3 regions of the Limnohabitans sp. 2KL-27 genome follow, and region 1 is predicted to be linked to each of the others. Evidence: predicted binding sites of a transcription regulator. Region 1 holds the regulator's gene; each other region holds the start of a gene.
The links. The regulator FNR, encoded in region 1, switches genes on or off when oxygen is low (the NO sensors DNR and NnrR bind a similar motif). The targets are predictions, from matches to a motif close to TTGATNNNNATCAA.
Positions count from the first base shown of each region.

Region 2: the regulator FNR is predicted to act here: its motif matches at 4,383-4,396, upstream of LHAB_RS06410 (OmpW/AlkL family protein).
Region 3: the regulator FNR is predicted to act here: its motif matches at 4,251-4,264, upstream of LHAB_RS05740 (TraR/DksA family transcriptional regulator).

Region 1 is NZ_CXOP01000002.1:1,892,665-1,899,515, forward strand. Features, by position in the region: gene LHAB_RS11860 (sulfite exporter TauE/SafE family protein) at 1-157, opposite strand, end outside; gene hemN (oxygen-independent coproporphyrinogen III oxidase) at 226-1,608, opposite strand; gene fnr (fumarate/nitrate reduction transcriptional regulator Fnr) at 1,816-2,538, shown strand; gene LHAB_RS11875 (hypothetical protein) at 2,577-2,813, opposite strand; gene LHAB_RS11880 (nitrogen fixation protein FixH) at 2,831-3,115, opposite strand; gene ccoG (cytochrome c oxidase accessory protein CcoG) at 3,142-4,524, opposite strand; gene ccoP (cytochrome-c oxidase, cbb3-type subunit III) at 4,657-5,589, opposite strand; gene LHAB_RS11895 (cbb3-type cytochrome oxidase subunit 3) at 5,631-5,771, opposite strand; gene ccoO (cytochrome-c oxidase, cbb3-type subunit II) at 5,781-6,407, opposite strand; gene ccoN (cytochrome-c oxidase, cbb3-type subunit I) at 6,421-6,851, opposite strand, start outside.
Region 2 is NZ_CXOP01000002.1:756,754-763,604, reverse strand. Features, by position in the region: gene paaA (1,2-phenylacetyl-CoA epoxidase subunit PaaA) at 1-862, shown strand, start outside; gene paaB (1,2-phenylacetyl-CoA epoxidase subunit PaaB) at 859-1,155, shown strand; gene paaC (1,2-phenylacetyl-CoA epoxidase subunit PaaC) at 1,176-1,958, shown strand; gene paaD (1,2-phenylacetyl-CoA epoxidase subunit PaaD) at 1,968-2,504, shown strand; gene LHAB_RS06415 (2Fe-2S iron-sulfur cluster-binding protein) at 2,541-3,647, shown strand; gene LHAB_RS06410 (OmpW/AlkL family protein) at 3,714-4,313, opposite strand; gene metF (methylenetetrahydrofolate reductase [NAD(P)H]) at 4,480-5,310, opposite strand; gene LHAB_RS06400 (TlyA family RNA methyltransferase) at 5,329-6,177, opposite strand; gene ahcY (adenosylhomocysteinase) at 6,337-6,851, opposite strand, start outside.
Region 3 is NZ_CXOP01000002.1:629,446-636,296, forward strand. Features, by position in the region: gene mreC (rod shape-determining protein MreC) at 1-293, shown strand, start outside; gene mreD (rod shape-determining protein MreD) at 290-811, shown strand; gene mrdA (penicillin-binding protein 2) at 814-2,796, shown strand; gene LHAB_RS05730 (VOC family protein) at 2,949-3,362, opposite strand; gene LHAB_RS05735 (hypothetical protein) at 3,451-3,825, opposite strand; gene LHAB_RS05740 (TraR/DksA family transcriptional regulator) at 3,846-4,217, opposite strand; gene LHAB_RS05745 (glutathione S-transferase) at 4,333-4,983, opposite strand; gene LHAB_RS05750 (BLUF domain-containing protein) at 5,114-5,536, shown strand; gene LHAB_RS05755 (DUF2946 family protein) at 5,600-5,965, shown strand; gene LHAB_RS05760 (copper chaperone PCu(A)C) at 6,098-6,571, shown strand; gene LHAB_RS05765 (DUF2946 family protein) at 6,598-6,851, shown strand, end outside.

The DNA.
Region 1 (6,851 bases):
CACCCAATCGGCCCAGCTGAAACGCCAACAAGGCCTGCGAACGCCGTTCACCCGCAGCCTGCCCCAGACCCGCGCAGGCTGCACCGCACATGGCCACGCAGTGCGGGCCACCCAGCACCCCCATCATCAAGGCCGTGATGGCCAAAGAACTTTGCATGGCGTTTTCGCTTCAATGTCGAGGCGTCTATTGTCGGCGATGAAGACAGCCACGGATGCACGGGTCTATCAGATGATTTTGGAAAACCGCGAATGGTTGCGGTCGTCCTGTACATAGCGGTCGAACACCATGGCCACGCCGCGCACAAAGAACCAACCCATGGCGGTGACCTGAATGCCGCTCTCACTCAGATGCACCAGACCTTGCGCCTGCATCGCTTCGAGTTGGGTCAACTCTTTGGCAAACAAGGTCTTGAAGTCGACCAGCCAGGCCAGGTTGATGGACTCGTATTGCAAATGCCCCTGGCACATGAGCGCCATGATGACCGAGCGGCGGATCAGGTCGTCGCGCGTGAGTGCCAGGCCCCGCACCACCGGAAAATGGCCTTGGTCGAGCAAGTCGGCATACTCTTCCAGGGTCTTGGCGTTTTGGCTGTAGGTCGCGCCGATGCGGCCGATCGAGGACACGCCCAGCGCAATCAGGTCGCAATCGGCCTGCGTGCTGTAGCCTTGGAAATTGCGGTGCAAACGCCCTTGGCGTTTGGCCACGGCCAGGGCATCACCCGGCAAGGCGAAGTGGTCCATGCCGATGTAGACATAGCCCGCTTCGGTCAGGGCGTCGAGCGAGCGCGAGAGCATGGCCACCTTGGCTGCACCTGCTGGCAGCTCTTCGGCGTGAATACGGCGCTGCGGCTTGAATCGCTCAGGCAAGTGCGCGTAGGCATACAGCGCGATGCGGTCAGGACGCAGACTTTTCACCTGCGCCAGCGTACGGTCAAAAGATTCGGGCGTTTGCAGAGGCAGGCCATAAATCAGGTCGACGTTGACCGACTCAAAACCCAATCGGCGAGAAGCCTCGACCAAAGCAAACACCTGGTCTGCAGGCTGGATGCGGTGCACGGCTTTTTGCACCGCAGGGTCAAAGTCCTGCACGCCAAAACTCAGGCGATTGAAACCCAGCTCGGCCAACACGGCCAGCCGGTTCTCGTCCACGGTGCGCGGGTCCACCTCGACAGAGTATTCACCGCCTGGGACGAATTCAAAGTGCTCACGCAACAAGGCCATGAGTTGCTGCAACTCGTCGTCGCTCATGAAGGTGGGCGTGCCACCGCCCAGGTGCAGCTGGCTGACCGACTGCCCTCGCCCCAGGTGCCGGGTGTGCAGCGCCACCTCTTTGCTGAGGTATTTCAAATAATCCGCAGCCCGCTCTTTGTGTTTGGTGATGATTTTGTTGCAGGCGCAGTAGTAGCACAGCGATTCGCAAAACGGAATGTGCACGTAGAGCGACAGTGGCGACTGTTTGCCCACCATGCCCGATTGGCGCTGTTTCAGGGCCTGCACGTAATCGGCCTCGCCAAAGGCTTCGACAAAGCGATCGGCTGTCGGGTAGGAGGTGTAACGCGGGCCAGGCACGTCAAAGCGTGTCAACAATTGAGGTGTGATGACGGACATGTGTCTGCCCCTTGATTCGAATGTGTTCAGAACAAGGCCGCACTTTGCCTGCTTGCATCTGCCCATGTGTTGACTCAGGTCAAACCCTTTACCGGTTTTCGGGGATTTCTGACTTGGACAGGGTACACCCTCAAATTCAGCGCTTGATTCGGTATAAGCTCAAGTCTTGATCCAAGGCAAATCCATTGCTCAACCAAGAGATAAACCATGAATCCCCAAGCCATCAAAGTCGCCTGCTCCAATTGCAACTTGCGTGAGTTGTGCATGCCCATGGGCCTGAGCGACCACGACCTCAACCGCCTCGACGATCTGGTGGCCGTGCGCCGCAGAATCAAGCGGGGCGACACCCTGTTCACCAACGGTGAAAAATTTACATCCCTTTACGCCATTCGGACTGGCTTCTTCAAGACCTGTCTGGCCACCGAAGACGGGCGAGACCAAGTCACGGGCTTTCAGATGGCGGGCGAGATCATTGGCCTGGACGGCATCGTGAACGACCAACACAGCTGCGATGCGGTGGCGCTGGAAGATGCGGAAGTGTGTGTCATGCCCTTTGACCGGATCGAAGAAATTTCGCGTGAAGTGACCGCACTGCAAAGCCATGTTCACAAAATCATGAGCCGCGAGATCGTGCGCGAGCACGGCGTGATGTTGCTGCTGGGCAGCATGCGCGCCGAAGAGCGATTGGCCGCTTTTTTGTTGAATCTGGTGCAACGTTTGCACGCCCGCGGTTTCTCACAGTCCGAACTGGTGTTGCGCATGACGCGTGAAGAAATCGGCAGCTACCTGGGCCTCAAGCTCGAAACCGTCAGCCGAACTTTCTCAAAGTTCGTGGAAGACGGCACTGTGGAAGTCAAGCAGCGCCATGTGCGTATTCTGGACACCGAAGGCCTGCAGCGACTGGTCAACAACACAGCACATTGCCACTGAACTTTGGGCGTCAGCGCTGAAAGCGCTGTTCAGTACTTTCAGCGGTTGACCTCAGTCGAAGTCATGCCCAACAGCAGCGTCAATGCGCTGGACAAGACGGCCAAGGCCCAAAAAGCAAAAAAGGCCAGCGTGTAAACCGCCTGTCTGGACAGGTCCAGGTCTTGGCCGAACCAGTTCAGGTCTTGCGGATCGACAAAAGCGAACACCAGCATTTCCAAAAGGCCCGCGACCAAAAAGGCAGGCCAAACGATCCACATCCAGCGTTGAGCGAGCATAGCGTTTACCTAGGTGGTCAGGGTTTGGTGGGCTCAGCAGCAGGTGCTTGCAGCGCAGCGGGCAACTCGCCCGTGGCCGCATGGTTGCGCCCCTGCATGGCGGGGACGTGGGTGATGCCCTGGCGCTCTTGCATGGCCGTGCGCGGTGTCACATTGAGCACCGGGTCCGGGTTGGCTACGGCAATGTAGAGCGTGATGAACCCAGCCACCACCACCACGGCAGGGCCTGCGATGACCATCCACACCAAGCCAAAACGCCACCAGGGTTGCCCCTCTTGTTGGACACTGCTGACATTGTTCATGGCTATCTTTCAAAAATGGGGGTCGCTCAGCGAGGGACCAAAAAAACGGTTTTTTCGCTCAGCTGACCGACCGATTGGCCATCGGACGAGCGGGACTCGATGCGGAAATGGATCGGGTGCGAACCCGCAGGCGCTGAGTCATAGGGCACTTGCAAACGCACGGACACCCAACGCGACTCGGTGGCACCCACGTCAACCAGCGGCTCAGTGGCCAGGCTCAGACCCGGCAGGCCATCGACTTGCAACTGGAAACTCAAGTTCTGCTCAGCCGCGTTCATGATTTGCAAGCGGTAGACGTTTTCAATTTTTCCTCCCGCCACGATGCGGGCCATGGTGGCGCGGTCTCGCACGATGTCCACCTTGAATGGATCGCGGCTCCACAAGGACAGCCCCACACCGATGATGATGGCCCACAGCACAGCGGTGTAAACCAAGACACGCGGTCGGAAAATGCGGCGCAGAGTTTGCGCCCTGCTCCAGCCCTTGTCCATGGCATTTTGTGTCGAAAACTTGATCAGGCCGCGCTCGTAACCGACCTTGTCCATCACGTTGTCGCACACGTCCACGCAAGCGCCGCAGCCAATGCACTCGTACTGCAAGCCTTTGCGGATGTCAATGCCTGTGGGACAGACCTGCACGCACAAGGTGCAGTCCACACAAGCGCCCAGCCCCAAGGCTTGGGGGTCGGCTTTTTTGGATCGTGCACCCCGAGGCTCGCCACGTGCCTCGTCGTAGGTGACGATCAAGGTGTCCTTGTCGAACATAGCGCTTTGAAAGCGCGCATAAGGGCACATGTATTTGCACACCTGTTCGCGCATGAAGCCCGCGTTCCCATAGGTGGCAAAGCTGTAAAACAGAATCCAGAAAATTTCCCAAGGGCCAAAGCCCAGGGAAAGGATCGACGCCGTCAATTCTCGGATCGGTGTGAAGTAGCCAACGAAGCTGAAACCCGTCCAAAGCGACAACACGATCCAAGCCAGTTGCTTGCCAGTTTTGCGCCAGATCTTGTTCAGGCTCATAGGTGCATCATCCAGGCGCATGCGGGCCGATCGGTCGCCCTCGAACTGGCGTTCGATCCAGATGAAAATTTCGGTGTAAACCGTTTGCGGGCAGGCAAAACCGCACCACAAGCGCCCCGCCACAGCGGTGAATAAAAAAAGCGACAGCGCCGAGATGACCAACAAAGCCGTCAAGTAAATGAAGTCCTGCGGATAGAGCACGAGGCCGAAGATGTAGAACCTGCGAGCGCCTAAGTCGAACAGCACCGCTTGGCGCTGCCCCCACTCCAGCCAAGGCAAACCGTAGAACACCAATTGCGTGATCACCACCATGAGCCAACGCCATTTGGCAAACACGCCCTGAACGCTTCGGGGGTAGATTTTTTGCTGCGCTTGGTACAGCGACACCATTTCCCCATCGCCCTCAACGGGCACGGGGTTGATCGGAATCACACTGCGAGTGGGACGATCTTCGGAAGAGGACAAAACACAGACCTTGCTTCAGTTTCTGCAACAGGACCTGCCTGCTGCAGAGGGTTTACATCATTTGGTAGGACTGACGGCAGCACTGACCACAGCATTGTTGGACAAGCCCCAGACATAGGAAGCCAAGACATGGATTTGGCCCTCGGTCAGCTTGGCGGCCTGTGCGGGCATCTGATTGACCTTGCCGTTGTTGATGATGTTCACAATGGCGTTCTCACCCCAGCCGTGCAACCAGATGTCGTCGGTCAAGTTAGGGGCCCCCATGGCATGGTTGCCCTTGCCGTCCATGCCGTGGCAGGCAGCGCAGGCACCGAACTTGGATTTACCCAGTTGTGCGCGCAAAGAGTCGTGCGGACTGCCCGACAGACTCAACACGTAGTGCGCCACGTTGCGCACGTCATCGGGCGTGCCGACCGCGGCAGCCATGGGCGGCATATTGCCTGCGCGGCCTTGCACCAAAGTGGTTTTGATCGCGTCGGGCGTGCCGCCATACAACCAATCGGCATCGGCCAAATTAGGGAAGCCCTTGCTGCCGCGTGCGTCAGAGCCGTGGCACTGGGCACAGTTGTTCATGAACAGACGATCACCAATGGCCAAGGCCTGAGGGTCCTTGGACACCTCTTCGGGCGGCATGCCAGAGAACTTGGCGTACAGGGGGGCCACTTCGGCATTGCCTTTGGCCACTTCAGCCTCGTACTGACCGGCCGAAGACCAGCCAAATTTTCCGGCAAAGTTGCCTGCACCGGGGTACATGGCGAGATAAACGAAGGCAAAAATGACCGTGATGATGAACAAGCCTACCCACCAACGGGGCAAAGGGTTGTTCATTTCGCGCAGGTCACCGTCCCAGACGTGGCCGGTGGTGTTGTCGTTAGCGGTCATGGCTTTGGCCTTGCCACTGAACCACAGCAAGAGCAAGCAGGCGATGATGCTGACCAGCGTGATGCCGGCCACGTACAAGTGCCAGAAATTGCTGATGAAGTCACTCATGGAGTTTCCTTGAAGTATTTTTTAGAGTTCTGGAGGACCGCTCAGTCGTCCTGGCGAAACGGCAATTGAGCTGCTTCGTCAAAGCTGGCTTGGTTGCGCCGCGACCAAGCCCAGACCACGATGCCGATGAATGCCAAGAAGGCAAGGACGGTCACGATAGATCGGAGAGTATTGATGTCCATGTCTGCGCCTTATTTGCGGTGAACGCCAAGCACTTGGAGGTAAGCAATGACCGCATCCAATTCGGTTTTGCCTTTGACTTCATCGGGTGCTTTGGCCAACTCTTCATCGGCATAAGGTGCGCCCAAGGTCCGCAAGGCCGTCATGCGTGCCACCACCGTGCCGTGGTCGGCAGCTGTCTTTTCCAGCCATGGGTAAGCTGGCATGTTGGATTCAGGAACCAAATCACGGGGATTGGTCAAGTGAATCCGGTGCCATTCATCGCTGTAGCGGCCACCCACGCGGGCCAGATCAGGACCCGTGCGCTTGGAGCCCCACTGGAAAGGCCGGTCGTAAACGAATTCACCGGCCAGCGAATAAGAGCCGTAACGCAGGGTTTCAGCACGGAAGGGGCGAATCATCTGCGAGTGGCAGTTGTAGCAGCCTTCGCGCACATACACATCGCGCCCGACCACTTGCAGTGCCGTGTAGGGCTTGAGACCCGGCACTGGCTCGGTGGTGGATTTCTGGAAGAACAGGGGCACGATTTCGACCATCCCACCGACCAACAAGACGATGAAGATCAGAACGATCATCAAAAAGTTGTTGGTTTCGATTTTCTCGTGTGACAAGCCACCTGATTTTGGGTTTTGAGCCATGTTTGATTTCTCCTCAGTGTGCAGGTGCGAGTGTCGGAATCTGCACTTCTACCGACCGGCCCATGGTCACGGTCTTGAAAGTGTTCCAAAGCATGATGACCATGCCACCCAGGTACAACAAACCACCCAGCAAACGCAAGGCATAAAATGGGAAAGTGGCTTTGACAGACTCCACAAAGGTGTATGTCAAGGTGCCGTCCGCGTTGATGGCTCGCCACATCAGGCCCTGCATCACACCGGCAATCCACATCGCCGCGATGTAGATCACAATGCCGATGGTGGCGGTCCAGAAGTGGATTTCAATGGCCTTGACGCTGTACATCTGCTTTTGGCCAAACAAACGGGGAATCAGGTAGTACATCGAACCCATGGTCACCAGCCCCACCCAGCCCAAAGCACCCGAGTGCACATGGCCCACGGTCCAGTCGGTGTAGTGGCTCAGCG
Region 2 (6,851 bases), 1.1 Mb from region 1:
CTACCGCAAAACCTTGGTGCGCCAGATCAGCCAGCACGCGCACAGCGAAATCGTGGGCATGTTGCCTGAAGGCAACTGGATCAGCCGCGCCCCCAGCCTGAAGCGCAAAACGATTTTGATCGCCAAAGTGCAAGACGAAGCCGGCCACGGCCTGTACCTGTACAGCGCCGCCGAAACGCTGGGCACCAGCCGCGACCAAATGCTGGACGCGCTGCACACCGGCAAGGCGAAATACAGCTCCATCTTCAACTACCCCACGCTCAACTGGGCCGATGTGGGCGTGGTCGGCTGGCTGGTCGATGGCGCAGCCATCATGAACCAGGTGCCCCTTTGCCGCTGCTCATACGGCCCCTACGCCCGCGCCATGGTGCGTGTGTGCAAGGAGGAATCCTTCCACCAGCGCCAAGGCTACGAAGCCCTCCTGGTGATGATGCAAGGCACCGCCGAACAAAAAGCCATGGTGCAAGACGCGGTGAACCGCTGGTGGTGGAAATGCTTGGCCATGTTCGGTCCGCCTGACGCCGACAGCCCCAACAGCGCGCAAGGCATGCGCTGGGGCATCAAGCGCATCAGCAACGACGACCTGCGCCAAAAATTCGTGGATGCCACCGTCCCCCAAGCCAAGGTGCTGGGCGTGACCCTGCCAGACCCGGACCTGAAATGGAACGAAGCGCGGGGTCAGCACGACTACGGCCAGATTGACTGGGACGAGTTCTGGGCCACCGTGAACGGCAACGGCCCCTGCAACAAGGAGCGCCTGGGTGCCCGCGTCAAGGCCTGGAACGACGGCGCTTGGGTGCGCGAAGCGGCCCTGGCCCACGCCAAGAAACAACAGCAACGTCAGATGAAGGAAGCAGCATGAGCACACCGGCGCTGAAAGAATGGCCTCTGTGGGAGGTTTTCGTCCGCTCCAAGCAGGGTCTGGAGCACAAGCATTGCGGCAGCTTGCACGCCTCGGATTCGGAACACGCTTTGCAAATGGCCCGGGACGTCTACACCCGCCGCCAAGAAGGCGTGAGCATCTGGGTGGTGCCTTCGGCCAGCATCTCGGCCAGCGAGCCCAACGACAAGCCTGAATTTTTCGACCCGGCCAGCGACAAGGTGTACCGCCATCCCACCTTCTACGAGATCCCTGAAGAAGTGGGACACATGTGAGCACAACCATGAGTGTCCCCATGAACGCCCCCATCGATTACCTGCTGCACTTGGCCGACAACGCGCTGATCCTCGGTCAGCGCAACGCCGAATGGTGTGGACACGGCCCCATCCTCGAAGAAGACATCGCGTTGTCCAACAACAGCCTGGACCTGGTGGGCCAGGCCCGCATGCTTTACCAACACGCGGCCGAGCTGCAAGGCGGCGACGCCACCGAAGACACGCTGGCGTATTTCCGCGACGTGCCCGACTTCAAAAACTACACCCTGTGCGAATTGCCGCACCTGCCTTTGATGTCGGCCACCGCCCAAGGCGATCGTGATTTCGCCATGACCATGGCGCGCAACTTCTTGTACAGCAGCCTGATGGTGTTGGTCTGGGACCAGCTGCAAAACTCCCAAGACGCTCAGTTGGCCGCGATTGCCGCCAAGTCGCTCAAGGAAGTGCGCTACCACCTGCGCCATTCGCGCGACTGGTTGGTGCGTCTGGGTGATGGCACCGACGAGTCCCACGCCAAAGCGCAAGCGGCGCTGGACCAGTTGCTGCCCTACACCCAGGAATTTTGGGCCAGCAGCCCCCATGAAACCGCCGCGCTGGCCAACGGCACGGGGATCGACATGGCGGCATTGCAAACCGACTGGAACCAGATCGTGGACGAGGCACTGCGCGAGGCCACCCTCCAGCGCCCGGTCGATGGCGGCTTTGTGCCCACAGGCAAACAAGGCATCCACTCCGAACACCTGGGTTTCGTCTTGGCTGAAATGCAAAGCTTGGCCCGCGCCCACCCGCAAGCCACCTGGTAACGCCAAGCCATGTCCGCCCTCACTTCGCAGCCCAGCGCCACCGATGTGGCCCGCGCCTGGCATCTGCTCGACAGCTTGACCGACCCGGAAATTCCGGTGGTCAGCTTGCGCGAGCTGGGCATTTTGCGCGACGTGCGCGCAGGAGAAACGGGACTGGACGTGGTCATCACGCCCACTTACAGCGGCTGCCCTGCCATGGGCCAGATCGAAGACGATGTGAAAGCCCTGTTGTTGGCCAACGGCCTGCAAGGCCGTGTGGTCACCCAACTGGCGCCGGCCTGGACCACCGACTGGATGAGCGAAGCGGCCAAAGACAAGCTGCGCGCTTACGGCATTGCCCCGCCGCACGCCTGCGCAAGCCCCACCACAGGGGCAGCCAGCGTGGTGCAGTTTGCGGCGCGCGGGGCCAAGCCCGAGGTGGTGAACTGCCCGCAATGCGGCTCGGCCAACACCACCGAAACCTCCCATTTCGGCTCGACCGCCTGCAAGGCCCTTTACCGGTGCCTGGCCTGCATGGAGCCCTTTGATTACTTCAAACCCTACTGAGTCGCCTCGCGCCACCCAGTCCCAGAGCCTCAAGCCATGTCCGCAGCCCCCCGATTTCATGACCTCCCCATCGCACGCATCAGCCCAGAAGCAGCCGGTGCTGTGGCGATCACGCTGAACGTGCCTGCCGATCTGCGCAGCAGCTTCGACTTCCAGCCTGGCCAGTTCCTGACCTTGCGTGCCGACATCGATGGCACCGACGTGCGCCGCAGCTACTCCATCAGCTCGGCACACAGCCAACTGCAAAAGCAAGGCGTTCTCGAGGTGGGCATCCGACCCGTGGAAGGTGGGGTGTTCTCCAACTGGGCCGCCACCCAACTCAAGGCGGGCGACACACTGCGCGTGATGCCGCCCGATGGCCGCTTTGTGGTGCAGCGCCCCCGCGCCATCCACCGCGTGGGCTTTGCCGCAGGCTCGGGCATCACGCCCATCCTGTCCATTTTGGCCAGCACCCTGGAAGACCAGCCCGAGAGCAAATTCACCCTGGTCTACGGCAACCGCCGCATGGACAGCGTGATGTTCAACGAAGCGCTGCAAGACCTGAAAGACCGCTACCCGGACCGGCTCACGCTGATCCATATCCTCTCGCGCCAAGCGCAGGAAGTGCCCTTGCTCGAAGGTCGCATTGACGGCGCGAAAGTGCAGGCCATCATCGACGCCTTCCTGCCCGTGGGCAGCATGGACGAGGTGTTCGTGTGCGGCCCCGAGGCCATGATCGAAGCCACGGAGCAAGCGCTGCTGACCGCCGGCGTGAAAGCCGAACGCATCCGCACAGAACGCTTCAGCTCGCCCACACTCGATGCGCTGCCCCCCGACGCCCGCGCCAAAGCCGTGCTGGGTCACCCCGCCACACGTGCGCAAGGCGAAGTGCAACTCACCGTGGTGCTGGACGGCAAGCCGTACAACATGCCGATGAACCGCAACGAAAAGATCCTCGACATCGCCTTGTCACTGGGTCTGGACCTGCCCTACTCTTGCAAAGCCGGAGTTTGCTGCACCTGCCGCTGCAAGGTGATGGAAGGCACGACCGAGATGGAGAAAAACTTCACCCTCGAAAAACCCGAAGTGGAACAAGGTTTCGTCCTGTCTTGCCAAGCCCGCCCAACCAGCGAGCGCGTGGTGATCAGTTTCGATGAACGCTGAAACTCAGCGTGAGGCCCGCCTTGAAAACGCCCTGCACTGCAGGGCGTTTGACTTGACTCAACCCCGTCAGTAGCGGTAACCCAAACCCACCCCCACCAAGACAGGGTCCAGCTTCAAAGTGCCCTGATTGACGCCGCCGACAAAGACATTGGAGCGGATATAAAGCTTTTTGACATCGAAGTTCAAGGACCAGTTTTTATCCAAAGGTAAATCCATGCCAACCTGCAGCGCACCACCCCAGCTGTCGTCTTCTAGGTCAGCCCCTCCGCCGAGCAAATTGACCCGGGTGATGCGGGTGTAGTTCACGCCCGCTCCGACATAGGGCTTGTAACCATTCAATCCAGTAAAGTGGTACTGCAGCAGCAAACTGGGTGGCAAATGCTTGAAGGTACCAATCGATGTTCCGCCCATCGAGACCGTTTGTTTTTGGGGCACGGTCAGCATCAATTCGGCCGCCATGTTCGGGGTGAAAAAGTAACTGACGTCCACTTCCGGGATGGTCTTGTTGTTGACCGACAGACCCAGACCCGTGCCATCTTTGTTGGCCATGTCCAGGTGCACAGCGCGAGCGCGCACCACCCAAGGGCCTTCACCTGAAGCTTGGGCTATGGCGGCAGTCGCGGAGCAAGCAACCAACACGGCTGCAGCGATGGTGAGTTTTTTCATGTTGAGTTTCCTTATGAACGAAGAGCTTTTTGCTCGACTTCATTGGAAATTCAAACCACCCGCCATGGTTTGAGCAAGGTCAAATACAGCGGCAAGCCAACACCGGATTTCAGCTGAAATTGTGTTGAATCAATGCCAGCGCAAAGGTCCCAGAGTTCTGTGTGTTTCAGAACCGACGGCAGATTTCTGCCGTGGCAGCACTCTGGTTCATCGTGTAGAAATGGAGGGCTGGCACGCCGCCATTGACGAGTTGCTGGCACAAATCACTGACCACATCCAAACCAAAGGCCTTGATCGACTCCACATCATCGCCATAGCCCTGAAGACGCAGCCTGATCCAGCGCGGAATTTCGGCACCGCAAGCGTCTGAAAAACGCAGCAACTGAGACGAACTGGTGATCGGCATGATGCCCGGCACGATGGGCACATCCACGCCCAGCTTGTAGGCATCGTCCACAAAGCGGAAATACGCATCGCTGTTGTAGAAGTATTGCGTGATGGCCGAGTTGGCACCGGCTTTCACTTTGGTGGCAAAGGCCTGCAAGTCGGCATCGGGGGACTTGGCTTGCGGGTGGATTTCGGGGTAGGCCGCCACCTCGATGTGGAAATCGTCACCGGTTTCGGCACGGATGAACGCCACCAAATCGCTGGCGTAATGGAACTCGCCGCCAGCGCCGTAGCCACTGGGCAAGTCACCGCGCAGAGCAACCAGGCGCTTGACGCCCATGGCCTTGAGCGTGGCCAGCTCTTCGCGCACCGAAGACTTGGTCGCACCGATGCACGAGAAGTGAGAAGCGGCCGCTACGCCTTCGCTCAGGATGGCGCTCACGGTGGAAAATGTGCCCTCTTGCGTCGAGCCGCCCGCGCCGTAAGTGACCGAACAAAACTCAGGCTTGAGGGCGTACAGCTTTTCGCGCACCCCGCGTAATTTATCCGCGCCCTCGGGCGTTTTGGGTGGAAAAAACTCCAGACTGATGGGCAACTTCAAACCAGACATCACAACACCTTCCAAAATTCAATCGTCGTTGGCCTTGGCATAGGCCTTGGCAGCCCGATCGGCCTCGTGCGCGATGCGCGTGGCCTCGCGAGCAGGCAACACCGCCTCAGGGTCAGGCCAGCAAGCCTGCACAAAAAATTCATGGTTGCCGTCCCCCCCCGCAATCGGGCTGTCCAGCCAGGCCGTGACCTTCATGCCCAATTCGGTCAGTGCCGTGCGCACCCGGTTTTCGATGAAGGGGAAATGCGTGTCGTCTTTCACGATGCCGCCCTTGCCCACTTGCCCCGGTTGCAGCTCAAACTGGGGCTTGACCAGCATGAGCAACTGGCCTGTGGGCTTGAGCAAATGCACCACTCCCGGCAAGACCAAAGTGAGCGAGATGAACGACACATCGCCCACCACCAAGTCAAAGCCTTCCAATGCCTCAGGAATGCGCTCGTCGCCAGGCTCCAGCTCGCGGGCGTTCACGCCTTCGATGCAGACCACACGCTCGTCGCCCATGATGCGCGGATGCACCTGGGCATGACCCACATCAATGCCCACCACCTCGGCCGCGCCGTGCTGCAGCAAACAGTCGGTGAATCCCCCCGTGCTTTGACCCACGTCCAGGCAGCGCAAGCCGTCGACCCGAACGCCCGTGGCCTGCAAAGCGCCTTCGAGCTTGAGGCCGCCGCGAGAGACGTAGCGCGACTCGGCATCGTCGAGCAACTCCAGGGCTGCGCTCTCGGGCACCTCGTCGCGGTTTTTGACGACGGTGCGCCAAACGCCGTCAGGCTGCTGCCACTTCACGCCCCCAGCGATCAGTCGCTGGGCTTGTGAACGAGAGGCGGCCAAGCCACGTTCGACGAGGAGTTGATCAATGCGCATGGGGTGGGGTCAGCCAAACAATCAATGGAACAAGGGGGGTAAGCGATGCGGGCCAGCCCACACCGTGGTCAATCCGCGAGAAGTCATTCCCGCGCAGGCGGGAATCCACTCGCAACAATCGACATCATGCCTACCCGCCTGCGCGGGCAGGGCAGTCCATCAATAACGGTAAGTGTCGGCCTTGTAAGGACCGTTCTTGGACACGCCGATGTAAGCAGCTTGCTCTTCGCTCAATTCGGACAGCATCGCGCCAACTTTCTTCAGGTGCAGGCGGGCCACTTTCTCGTCGAGGTGCTTGGGCAGCACATAGACCTTGCCGGACTCGTACTGGTCTTGCTTGGTGAACAGCTCGATCTGGGCGATGGTCTGGTTGGCAAACGACGACGACATCACGAAGCTGGGGTGGCCGGTGGCGCAGCCCAGGTTCACCAAACGGCCTTTGGCCAGCAAGGTGATCTTCTTGCCATCGGGGAAGATGACGTGATCGACCTGGGGCTTGATCTCGTCCCACTGCAACTTTTCCAGAGAAGCGACGTCGATTTCGTTGTCGAAGTGACCGATGTTGCAAACAATGGCTTCGTCTTTCATGGCGGCCATGTGCTCGTAACGGATCACATTCTTGTTGCCGGTGGCCGACACGAAGATGTCGCACTTGTCAGCAGCGTATTCCATGG
Region 3 (6,851 bases), 1.3 Mb from region 1:
AGTTCGTCCCTTCAGGAACAGATGTCAAGCCCGGTGATTTGCTCACCACCAGTGGCATTGATGGTGTGTACCCCCCGGGTTTGCATGTGGGACAAGTCAGCCAGATTGACCGCCGTGTGGACTCTTCATTTGCGCGCGTGCATGCCACCCCGTCAGCCCAACCGCGAGGGCGCCATTTGTTGGTGTTGATGCCGGTGAAAGACTGGCCCACTGTGCCCACGGCAGCGCCAGAGCCCAAGCGCAGCGGCAAAGGCCGACCCGCTGCCGCTGCCCCATCAGGAGGCAAACCATGATCATGCCCGCAGGGCGCCCCTTGCTCTTGCCCGCCAACCCCCGTTTCATCGCCTTCACGGTGGTGGTGGGCTTGCTGTTGAACATGCTGTTGGGACTGGTTGGCTGGCGTTGGCTGCCCGATGTGCTGGCCATTGTGGTGGTGTTTTGGAATGTTTACCAGCCGCGGCGTGTGGGGGTGGTGTTGGCGTTTGTACTGGGTTTGGCCCTCGATGTGCACGAGTCGGCTTTGCTGGGGCAAAACGCCTTGTCCTATGTCGTGCTCAGCAGTTTGGCGCTGGCGGTTCAGCGTCGGCTGTTGTGGTTTCCATTGCGCGAACAAACTCTGCAGATCGTGCCCTTGTTTTTGGTGGCGGCCTTGTTCGAGTGGGCCACCCGCCTGATCGTTCACGATGTCTGGCCGCACTGGAGCCAGCTGCTGGCGCCATTTCTTCAGGCCGCCTTGTGGCCCTTGGTGGGGGCCTTGTTGCTCGCGCCACAGCGGCGTGCGTTTGACCCTGACAACATCCGTCCTCTTTGACCATGTCACTGCGGCTGCCCTCCCTTACCGAGTTGCGCGACAGCCAGGCCGACCTGCAACGGTTTCGCGCTCGGGTGGCGGTGGTGCAGGTGGTGGTGTTGGTGTGCTTTTTGTTGCTGGTTGCCCGACTGTCTTATTTGCAGATCGTGCGGCACGAGGATTTGCACGAGCAAGCCGAAAGCAACCGCACGGCCGTCATCCCGACGGTGCCGCCACGCGGCACCATCCTGGACCGCAATGGCGTTGTGCTGGCCAGCAACTACTCGGCCTACACCCTGGAAATCACGCCCTCGCGGGTGTCCGACTTGGACGCCACGATCGACGCTTTGTCGGAGGTGGTCGAGATTCAGGGCAAGGATCGCCGCAGGTTCAAACGCTTGCGCGAGGACTCGCGCAGTTTTGACTCTTTGCCCATCCGCACCCGATTGAGTGACGAAGAGGTGGCGCGTTTCAGCGCTCAGAGCTACCGCTTTCCGGGTGTGGACATCAAGGCCCGCCTTTTTCGACAATACCCTTACGGCGAATTGGCCAGCCACGTGGTGGGCTACATCGGCCGCATCAACGCCAAAGAAAAAGAGCGCATCGAAGAAGACGACGATGCGGGCAATTACCGGGGCACCGAGTACATCGGCAAACTGGGTGTGGAGCAGCGCTACGAGCGTGAGTTGCATGGCATCACCGGGGTGAACCGGGTGGAGACTTCGGCCGGAGGCCGCGCCACCCGCAGCCTGTCCAGCCGCTTGGCCACACCGGGGCAAAACGTGGTGTTGTCGATCGACATTCAGTTGCAAAAAATGGTGGAGGACTTGTTCGGTGATCGGCGCGGTGCATTGGTCGCGCTGGATCCCAACTCGGGCGAGGTGCTGGCCTTTGTCAGCAAGCCCACCTTCGACCCCAATTTATTTGTCGACGGCATTGACGTCGAAAACTGGCAAAAGCTCAACGAGTCGATCGACAAACCCTTGCTCAACCGGGCCTTGCGAGGCACCTACCCGCCAGGCTCGACCTACAAACCCTTCATGGCCATGGCTGCTTTGTCCACGGGCAAGCGCAGCGCCAACACCATCATCAACGATGCAGGTTCATGGACCTATGGAGGCCACACCTTCCGCAGCCATGGCGACAGCGGCCTCGGGCCTGTGGACATGGTGCGCTCCATCGTGCTGTCCAGCAATGTGTATTACTACTCGCTGGCCAACGAAATGGGGGTGGACGCGATCCACGACTTCATGAGGCCGCTGGGCTTTGGCCAACTCACCGGCATTGATTTGCCGGGCGAAGTGCGTGGCATCTTGCCCAGCACCGAATGGAAGCGCAACTATTACAAAAAGCCCGAGCAAAAGAAATGGTACGGCGGTGAAACCATCTCCTTGGGCATTGGCCAGGGTTACAACACCTTCACCATGTTGCAGTTGGCTTCCGCTACGGCCACTCTGGCCAATGGTGGGGTGCAGTTCAAACCCCGAGTGGTCACGGCCACCCAAGATGCATTGACCCACGCACAATCTCAAGTCAATGCCGCCGAGCCTGTTGACTTGGGTTTCAAGCCCGAGCACATGGAGGTCATTCGCAACGGCTTGGTGGGTGTGGTCACCTCTGGCACTTCGGCCCGTGTGTTTGCCGGGGTCGGTTACACCAGCGCTGGCAAAACCGGCACAGCCCAGGCCGTGACCATCGGCCAAAAAGAAAAATACAACGCTGCCAATTTGTCCGAATACCAGCGCGACCATGCCCTGTACATGGCCTATGCGCCAGCCGAAAAGCCCCAAATTGCGGTCGCTGTGGTGGTCGAAAATGCCGGCTTTGGCGCAGCCTCAGCCGCCCCCATTGCCCGACGCGTGTTTGATTACTGGCTGCTCGGGCAATACCCCAGCGAAGACGACATGGCCGCCACCCAAAAAGGCCAAACTGCGAGCCCGATTGGCAAACCGCGCACCAAGCAAGACGTGCCCTTGGAAGGCCGAAAGCTCAATTCAGTCAACTGAGTTCACGCAGCAGGGTGTCGGTGTGGCCAGCTTTGCGCAAGAGATTGGCCAGGACAAGTCCGACAGGCTCATGGTCTTCAAGAACGACGGGCCCACCAACATGAAAGTCAGCAGCAAGAGGGTGGCCGAAGCCAAGGTGCGCTCCGTGCCCTTCAGCTCGCGTACACCGTGCTCAGGTCGGCAAAGCCTTTGACTTCAATCGGATTGCCAAACGGGTCCATGAAGAACATGGTCCATTGCTCGCCCGCTTGGCCTGCAAAGCGCAGATGCGGTGCAACCACAAACTGGGTATTGGCCGCTTGCAGTCTGTCGGCCAGCGCTTGCCAATCGTTTTTTTGCAAAACCAAACCAAAGTGCGGCATGGGTACCAGGTGCTCGCCGACATGGCCCGTCAGGGTGGTTTTGAAGGGTTCGCCCAGATGCAAAGAAATTTGGTGCGAGAAAAAGTCAAAATCCACCCAAGTGTCGGTGGAGCGGCCCTCTTGGCAGCCGAGAACACCGCCATAAAAGCGGCGCGCCTCGTCCAAGTCGGTGACATGAAAAGCAAAATGAAAAAGGCTGTGCATGCCCGAAAGCATATCAGCCCGTCAGGCGCAGGGACAGCCGGAAGAACCCGAATGCATCCACCCGCCTGGACTGAGCGCCAGCAAGCGCTCAGGTCTGCGAGGGGTCTGCCGCCATCGCGTCAAATTTTTTGAAGTACTGCTTGGCCATGGCCACCAGTTGCGCGTCAGAGGGGTGATCGCTGGCGATGCTGTCGACAACAGCCGCTGCAATGCTTTTTTGGTGGCGGGTGCACCAATCTCGGAATTCATTGCGCGCCAAGCCTGGTCCCGTCAACAGCACTTCCCGTGCGCCCGCCAGCGCTTTGGCCACCTCGGCATAAAAGGCCGCGGTGTCACCGGCTTTGCCTTGGTGTTTGTGGTGGCTGCGCGCTGGGATGCGCTGGGCTTCAACGTGCTCACGGTCAAACATGACCACATGGGCTTCTTGGTGGTCCATCCAGACGACCGCATGAAAAGTGCTCATCAAAATCCTTGGTGAAAAAATCAACGGCGCTGCTCGGCCTCAGTCTGGCAATCGATGCAACGTTTGGCGGTCGGGTAAGCGTTCAGGCGTTCAGTCGGGATGGTCACGCCGCAGTCGGTGCAATGGCCATAGGTGCCCACATCCATGCGCTCCAGTGCGGCTGCGATGTCTCCCAACTCTGCCGTTTCGTGTTCGTTCATGGCGAACTCGTCGTTGCGCTCGGAAATGGCCTGGGCCCGGTCGTCAAAACTGCGCACATCGTGCTCCGCCGCCATGTCTGCGCGTGAGACCACGCCACCGCGCTCTTGGGCGATGCGCTGCAACAGTTGCGTGCGCTCACGCAAGAGGCGCTCGCGGTGGGCGGAGAGGGAAGGGGTGTGGGATGAAGTCATGGCTTCATCCTAGGCGCCTGGGTGGACGCGGTATTGATGTGGGTCAACCCCCGCTGCCGCGTGGCGACTGCCACGGGCCGGGGTGGATGCGCATCAAGTGCTCAAACGAACAGACTCAGCTTTTGGCTTTCATGCGCGCCATCATCAAATCCATATTGGCTTTGCGGTCGGCGTTGACTTTTTGCATGTGGGGGCGCTCGCCCATCATCTTGAGGTAGTCACGCACCGGCAATTCGGCCAAAAAGTCTTTGCCGTAAATCAGCTTGGTGGCGCCAGACACCAAGGGAAGGTGCGTCACGGCGGCGCAGTCAGCCAGCGTCAGGCTGTCGCCCGCCACAAAGGGCGAAAACTTGGCCAGCTTGGCAAAGGCGGCGACGTTCTTTTCGAGCTGCGCGCCCACTTTTTCTTTCACCGAGTCGCTCACCTTGCCGCCAAAAAAGGCTTCGGGGTACAAATTGCGCGCGACCAGCTCCAGGTGCAGGTCCAGAAACAGCGCCAACTCACGCACCTTGGCGGCGGCAAATGGATCGGCAGGGATCAAGGGGTTTTGAGGATACTTTTGTTCGATGTATTCGAGCATCACGGCCGACTCGCACATCGCGCCATCGGGTGTCTTGAGGTAAGGCACTTTACCCAAGGGGCTGGCGGCAGCGTCGGTGGCACCGACCCAGGCCAGTTCTTCTTCAAATGGCACGCCCTTTTCGAGCAGGGCGAACTTGACTTTGTTGTGGTAGTTGCTGGCTGCAAAGCCGCAGAGTGTGAGCATGGGGGTCTCCAATTAAGTAGGTAAAACACAGATTAGCCTATGGCGCTGAACTGACGAGTCACCAATATGCCTGTAAGGTCCGTATCAAGACGCCCCTCCAAAATCTTGCTACTCTTTATTCGGAGCCCGTATGTTGGAGCGACTTGTATACCGCTCACAAGCCACCCACAAACTTGGTAGCCTGCATTTGTTCAATTTGCTGGTGCAGTGCCGCAAACGAAACCTGAGCCTGGGCATCACGGGGCATTTGCTCTACACCGAGGAAATCTTTGTTCAGTGCATCGAAGGCCCCTCTGGCTCGATCGATGCTTTGTGGAAAAGCCTCCAACGCGATGAGCGGCATCACGGTTTAGAACTGTTGGCGCGAGGCCCCATCACCCATCGGCAGTTTGCAGATTGGGCCATGGCCTTTTCGTCCTATGCGCACTACGATAAATACGACATTCCCGGTTTTTTCCCGGTGGATGCCCAAGGCATGTCCAGTGCGGCTGACCGATGCGGACAGTGGGCAACCGACCAATTTTCAGATGAAAAAGCCGAAACAACCATCTGAAGAGACGGGTGCATTGACAGTTTGTGTCCATAGGCCTCAACCTTCGATGCGATAATTATCGTTATGTTCAATCTGCAATCCCTGCGCAACGCCCACCGCCTCACCCGCCTCGTGCTGGTCTGGTTTGCGTTGTTTGTGGGGGTGGCCGTGGCTTCGCCGCTGGTCAACCCAGAGGGTGTGCAACTGGTGTGCACCACCGCGGGCAGCGTCAAGTTGCTCCAGCTCGATGCCGATGGTGAGGAAGCGCAAGGCAGCCACCACGGCTTGCACTGCCCCCTGTGTTTGCCGGTGGCCGCACCCCCGGTGGTCTCGGTTTCAGCGCCAGTCTATGTCGGGCTGTCTCATGCGCTGCGTCCTATAGAGCAGGGCCGGCTGGCTTCGCTCATCGGCCTGCCTTGGCAGGCCCGCGCTCCACCCACTTTTTCTTGATCACGGCAGCTGTTTGACGGCCAAGTGCGGCGTGCCCGCATGAGCCGCCCGCACTGTCCGCGATCCGATGGGCTGTCGTTCAAGCGGCGCCATACCCTTTCCCCTTGTGTCTTTTTTAAACTGGAGTTCGCCATGAAACGCGTTGTTGTCTCTTTTGCCGTCCTGATGTCGGCCTTGTTCAGCCAGGCCCAAGCCCAAGTCACTGTCAAAGACGCCTGGGTGCGTGCCACCGTGGCGCAGCAAAAAGCCACAGGTGCTTTCATGCAACTGCAGTCCAGCCAAGACGCCAAGTTGATCTCGGCCCAGTCGCCGGTGGCGGGTGTGGTGGAGGTGCACGAAATGGCCATGGATGGCGGCGTCATGAAAATGCGTGCCGTGCCCAGCCTGGCCTTGCCTGCCGGCAAAGCGGTGGACCTCAAGCCTGGCGGTTACCACGTCATGCTGATGGACCTGAAGGGCCAGGTCAAAGACGGTGACACCGTGCCCGTGACCCTGGTGGTTGAAGGCAAAGACGGCAAGCGCCAGAACATCGAAATCAAGGCCTCTGCACGCATGGCCGCCGCACCCGCCATGAAGCAGGGCGACGGCCACATGCACAAGCATTGATTCCTTGACTTTTTTCTGATCCATCCATGACCTGGACTTCAGCCCAACTGCGCAGGCTCAGCCTGTGGCTGCTGTGCGCGATGCTGCTGGCGGCTTTGGCCCCCACGGTCTCGCGTGCGCGGGCCTGGAGCCAGGGCAGCGCCGTGCCTTGGATGGTGGTGTGCACCAGTGACGGCAGACTACAGACAGTATTCAACCAGCAGGGCAATACACAGAGCGACGAAGGTTCTGTGCCAGACGCGTCCATGCTCGACCATTGCGCCTTGTGCGTGTTGGCCAG